One region of the Lysinibacillus sp. JNUCC-52 genome, then DNA from elsewhere that is predicted to be linked to it. Evidence: riboswitches for the same ligand, from Rfam matches in the RefSeq annotation. Region 1 holds a riboswitch; the other holds the start of a gene.
The links. Region 1 has a riboswitch for thiamine pyrophosphate ahead of thiW (energy coupling factor transporter S component ThiW). Riboswitches for the same ligand answer to the same signal wherever they lie in the genome.

Region 1 (3,219 bases):
TGATTGTTTTTGGTCTGATTGTAACTGGTATTGGGCAAATTTCATTTGGGCTATCTACAGATGTGTGGATGCTTTTTGTTGCTCGTTTCTTAGGAGGGCTAGGTTCTGCCTTTATAGCACCTCCAATTATGGCATTTGTAGCAGATATCACAACGTATGAAGAACGAGGTAAAGGGATGGGCATGTTAGGTGCTGCTATGTCTCTTGGTTTTATGATTGGACCAGGTATTGGCGGGTTCCTCTCTAAAGTTAGTTTGCATTTCCCATTCTTTATGGCTGGAGGAGCGGCTATTATAGCCTCTATCCTTTCGTTGGTGTTATTACCTTCTACAAAACCAACTGCTGCTCAAAAAGCACAAAAGCAAGAAAATCTTGCGAAGCAGATGGCGCGTTCAGTCCAAATGCCTTACTTTGTCATGCTTATTATTATGCTAGTGTTTTCGTTCGGAATCGCCAATTTCCAAACGACATTATCATTATTTGTAACCGAGAAATTTAACTATACACCTCCAGATATTGCAATCATCTTAACTGTAGGTGGCGCATTCGGTGTTATTGTGCAAATGTTCATTATCACACCACTCTTTAAGCGCTATGGGGAAATGAAAGTTGTATTAGTCAATTTATTTATTGCTGCTGTAGCAATCTTCCTCATATTATTTGTTTCTGGCTTCGCATTAATTTTAGTTGTCGCAACAATTTTCTCTACGGCAACAACACTTATTCGTCCAGCAGTCAACACACTGATTTCTAAGCTTGCTGGCAATGAGCAAGGCTTAGCCGCTGGACTTACCAATGCCTATATGAGTCTTGGAAATATGATTGGTCCTGCACTTGCGGGTCTTTTATTTGACTGGGATATGAACAGTCCGTATATATTCGGGTCGATTATTTTAATGACATGCTTCTTACTAGCGCTCATTTGGACCGTAAAAAAGGCTCCACATCTTATGCATCCTGATTCAAATTAGTCCATTGACAATTATTTCAAATATGGTACATTTATTATCGAAAAATTAAATCGTTTAACACCACTAGGGGAGTCTTTACAAGGCTGAGACGTATATGTTCATATACGGACCCTTTGAACCTGATCTAGTTCACACTAGCGGAGGGAAGTGGCGACACTTGCTTTTGTGTAATTTAAAAATGCAAGGCCGCTTCCTTTCGTTACTAGGAAGCGGCTTTTTTGTATTCATCAGGCAGTGCTATCGGCGATTTGTCCGATTTTATCGGCGATTTTGTGAGGTCTCTCGGCGATTTGCCCCGTTTTATCGGCGATTTCTCACATTTTATCGGCGATTCACTGAGTTCTATCGGCGATTCATCGCACAAAACTAAAAGGAGTAACTATCATGTCTATTCGAAAACTAACTACTATGGCTTTATTAGTAGCTATTGCAGTAGCAGGCTCTATTTTTGTCTCCATTCCAACTGGCATTGCACGTGCCTATCCTGTACAACATGCGATCAACGTCATCTGTGCCATTCTATTAGGTCCTATGCCTTCTATCGTCGTTGCTATAGTTACAGCATTGATTCGTATCTTAACAGGCACAGGCTCCCTTTTAGCGATTCCTGGAAGCGTCATCGGTGCAGCATGTGCGGCCTTTGCTTATAAATACAGTCGCAGCAATTGGCTTGCTGGTGCTGGTGAAGTATTTGGCACAGGTATTCTTGCCTCATTAGTCGCTGTTCCATATGCGCAATTATTTATGGGAACGTCTGTCGGTGCATTATTTTTTATGCCTGCATTTTTTACATCTAGTTTAATCGGGGCCGTTCTTGGCATGATGATGGCTAGCAGTCTACGGAAAACTGCGCCCCATTTTCTTATTACGAAATAGCTATGTTTATAAAAAAACGATGACACATGCTTTTTGCATTGTGCCATCGTTTTTTATTTATGAGCGTTTTTTCATGCCTTTTAATAACTGTGCAACATTCGTATCCTCTGACTGGACAGTCGCTTCTTCAACAGGCTTTTCTTTCTTATTCCTTGTTATAAAGCTCCATCCAAAGCGTCGAATCGTAATATCTACGAAGAATAATAGCATCCCCGTTAATAGTAACCATGTTGCAATATTTTGGCGCTCTGCTCCTTTGTTGGTGAAATTACGGAACACGTCTTGTGGTTCTTTCAAGACAGAGCCACCCGTTTGCTTCGTTAGTTGCTCGACAAGTGTTTCATTCACAGGACGTAATTCATATTCTGCACTGTACGGTACGCTTAGACCAGCCTGGTAAATAGCCTGCTCTTCGTCAGCAATACGGAAAAAAATCAATCCTGGTTTCGCTTGCACTACTGCCCGTACTTGCGATGCGGAAATCGTTTCAAGCTGTAAATCAAGCTCCTCACCCGCTTCATCGACAGCGACAATATCTAAAAACGCTGCTTCATTTGTCGGATCAGTGATGAGAAATGAGCCGTCTGTATCGAGTCGTACATCATAGGCCACATCATTATAGCTTGGTAGCATTTGCGAAATGATTGTTTGCCAAAATGATCCCCATTCCTGCCATCTTGCCCAGTCACCAGCCCATTTCCCTGTCGAATCTGATGTGAAAGCAAAAGTTTTACCAAGCCCATATTGCCATTGGGCCAATACAGGGTCTTCCTTCTCACTTTCAGCTATCACAGCAGCTCCCTGCTTTGCCGTCGTGCCAATATATGCATTCATTTGTGGCACACCTTTTGCAAATAGTGTATTCCATCCAGTTGCATTATAAATTGTAGGATAAAACGGATTGTCCTCTATATAAGTACGGGAAATCATCGCTGTTTCACGGGATAAAATTGAAGGAATTGTTTGTTCATCAATAACATCATAGAAACGACCACTACCCATTTCACTTAATGACTGAAGTAAGTTGCCATCTGCATCTTGTCCAATCGCCACTGTAGAAAGTGTAATCCCTTGTTCCTTCCCATTTTCAATTAAATCCTCATAATTGCCTGATTGTGACTGTCCATCTGTTAGTAAAATAATATGCTTTCTCTGCAATTTTAAATCTGCCAAACTATCATATGCTGCTGAAAGGGAGCTATATATTTCCGTACCCCCACCAGGCGTCACTGATAAAATCGTATCGACTGCTTCCTCTTTATTACCAAGGGGGGCCGTTTCGATGATTTCCCAAGGGCGATCATCGAAGGCAATAAACCCGAGCGTATCCTCATCACGTAACATTTCCACTGATCGTGCGGCTGCTTCTTTC
Region 2 (3,219 bases), 690 kb from region 1:
CAGAATCTATTAATAATATGAACCAAATCTCTAAAGAACTACAAGAAGTCGTGAACCGATTTAAACTTGCTTAATGATTTTTAAATTGTAGTAGGTAGTAGGAATCGCCGATAAAATCATGGAAATCGCCGATGACCTTTGCTGAATCGCCGATACCCTGTGGGAAATCGCCGATAAAACTTCTTTAATATCCTTTGTAGATAAGTTGAGATTGAGGCTGTCCTTTTCTAAGGACAGCCTCTTTTTATAGCAACAGCTTGAGCCGAGAGTGGCATTGACCTAGTTTGCGAACAGTTTTACTATAGAAAGATGAAAGGGGGTCGCCTCACATGATGTATCTCGGTATGATTTTCTTTAAAATTGTTGCACCTATTTTGGTGTTGCTTGTACTTGGTGCGTTTTTACAAAAGAAATTTCAATTTAACTTAAAAGCACTATCTCAGCTTATTACATATTGTTTTATGCCAGCAGCTGTGTTTGTAAATTTATATGAAACAAGTGTGGAACTATCGGTGCTAGGTGAAGTGGCGCTATTTATTGTGCTTTTTATTGGGAGTCAGATGTTGCTTGGTCATTTTATAGCGAAGGGACTAGGCTTAAAGAAAACCGAGGCAGCTGTATTTAAAAATAGTGTTGTCCTTATTAACTCTGGCAACTATGGTATTCCAGTGGCACAAATGATTTTTGTGACACAACCAATTGGGGTGGCAATTCAAGTTATTCTCGTTATTTTTCAAAATGTAACGACCTATACATATGGTTTATATAATTTAATTTCTTCAACAAAGTCAGGCATGGCCATTGTGAAGGACTTTCTAAAAATGCCGATTATTCATGCGCTCATTATAGGTGTAGCAATGAATTTCTTTAATATTGGCATTCCCCAATTTATTCGTATTCCAATTGACCACGTTGCTGATGGATTTATCGCTGTTGCTCTTATTACGCTTGGTGCACAGCTATCTCAGCTTGAAATTAAATCAATGTTCAATAAAACTGTGTTTGTCAGCTGTTTTACACGTTTAGTAGTAGGACCTGCCGTTGCATTACTTATAATTTTTGTTCTCGGCTTAGAGGGTGTTGTGGCCCAATCGCTCTTTATTGCAAGTGCATTCCCAACGTCGCGTAATAGCTCGAGTTTAGCGCTTGAATATGATTTAGGGTCAGAAACCGCTGCACAAACAGTGCTTTTTTCGACGATTGTTAGCTGTATTACAGTAACAATTGTAATTTATTTGGCAGAAATGCTTTTTACTTAATGACTTCCATCTATTAGGAATATCTGTTACACTAGCATCAAACTGAATAGCTTAACTAGGGGAGTCCGATGAGTCGGGCTGAGAGGGAAACACATTGAGGTTTCTTGACCCTTTGGACCTGATCTGGCTCATACCAGCGTGGGAAAGTTAATGAACTTCGCACTCCTTATACTTTGCGATAAATGTAACCTTACATGTACAGCCGGATCCAATATTTTTTGGATTCGGCTTTTTGTTTGTAATGCTACTTGTTGGAGTGGGCTAGATTCGGTCCTTTTCATAATTTACGAAAAAGGGAGCGGAATAGTAAATGACAACAGTTAGCGAAAAAAACATGAACATTATGACAAGCTTTGACGGGAGTAAAAAAGTATATGTAGAAGGAACACGATCAGATATTTTAGTGCCAATGCGTGAAATTAAGCTAAGCCCCACAACAGGGAGCTTTGGTGAAGAGGAGAATGCACCAGTAAGGGTATATGATACGAGTGGCCCTTATACAGATCCTACTTACAAAGTGGATATAACAAAAGGTTTGCCAGCTTTGCGTAGTGCGTGGATTAAAGAACGGGGCGATGTAGAGGAATACGAGGGACGTACCATTAAGCCTGAGGATAATGGTTTCCGCAATGCTGATGACCCGCGCATAAAGGAAAATGTTTTTCCGAACCTTTCTCACAAACCTTTACGTGCGAAAAAAGGCCGCAATGTGACTCAACTGCATTATGCAAGACAAGGAATTATTACTCCAGAAATGGAATTTGTGGCGATTCGTGAAAATTTAAAACCTGAATTTGTTCGTGCGGAAATTGCTGCGGGCCGTGCTATCATGCCATCTAATATCAATCATCCAGAGGCAGAACCGATGATTATCGGTCGTAACTTCCATGTAAAAATTAACGCTAATATTGGGAATTCAGCAGTAACCTCATCCATCGCTGAGGAAGTTGAAAAAATGACATGGGCAACACGATGGGGTGCTGATAATATTATGGATTTATCTACTGGTAAGCACATTCATACAACTCGTGAATGGATTATTCGGAATGCCGCTGTGCCTGTTGGAACAGTACCCATTTATCAGGCGCTTGAAAAGGTAAATGGCGTTGCCGAGGATTTAACGTGGGAGGTGTATCGGGACACGCTAATCGAGCAGGCTGAACAAGGGGTTGATTACTTCACGATTCACGCAGGTGTGTTGCTGCGCTATGTACCGCTTACAGCTAATCGTGTAACGGGCATTGTATCGCGGGGAGGCTCAATTATGGCACAGTGGTGTCTATTCCATCATCAAGAAAACTTCTTATATACTCATTTTGAAGAGATTTGTGACATTATGAAAACATATGATGTAGCCTTTTCATTAGGGGATGGTTTACGACCTGGCTCAATTGCAGATGCCAATGACGAGGCGCAGTTCGCAGAGCTTGAAACGCTAGGGGAGTTAACGCAAATTGCGTGGAAGCACGATGTACAAGTGATGGTAGAGGGACCTGGGCATGTGCCAATGCATCTTATTAAGGAAAATATGGACAAGCAATTGGAAGTTTGTAAAGAAGCACCGTTTTATACATTGGGTCCTCTCACAACAGATATTGCGCCTGGCTATGATCACATTACGTCAGCAATTGGTGCGGCAATGATTGGCTGGTTTGGAACAGCCATGCTGTGCTATGTAACACCGAAGGAACATTTAGGGTTACCAAATCGAGAAGATGTCCGTGTAGGTGTAATCACATATAAAATTGCCGCACATGCTGCGGACTTGGCTAAAGGACATCCTGGTGCCCAGCAGCGAGATGACGCTCTTTCAAAGGCTCGCTTTGAGTTTCGTTGGCGCGATCAGTTTAATTTATCGTTAGATCCAGAGCGAGCTGTAGAATATCATGATGAAACATTACCAGCAGAAGGAGCGAAAACGGCACACTTTTGCTCAATGTGTGGTCCTAAGTTTTGCAGT

Region 2: another riboswitch for thiamine pyrophosphate. It lies ahead of thiC (phosphomethylpyrimidine synthase ThiC); the one in region 1 lies ahead of thiW (energy coupling factor transporter S component ThiW).

Annotation. Positions count from the first base shown of each region.
Region 1 covers NZ_CP065546.1:1,855,895-1,859,113, forward strand. Annotated here, with positions in the region: gene JNUCC52_RS09485 (MFS transporter) at 1-971, shown strand, start outside; TPP riboswitch at 1,027-1,134, shown strand; gene thiW (energy coupling factor transporter S component ThiW) at 1,356-1,847, shown strand; gene JNUCC52_RS09495 (VWA domain-containing protein) at 1,905-3,219, opposite strand, start outside.
Region 2 covers NZ_CP065546.1:2,550,419-2,553,637, reverse strand. Annotated here, with positions in the region: gene JNUCC52_RS12640 (methyl-accepting chemotaxis protein) at 1-74, shown strand, start outside; gene JNUCC52_RS12635 (AEC family transporter) at 330-1,259, shown strand; TPP riboswitch at 1,307-1,421, shown strand; gene thiC (phosphomethylpyrimidine synthase ThiC) at 1,570-3,219, shown strand, end outside.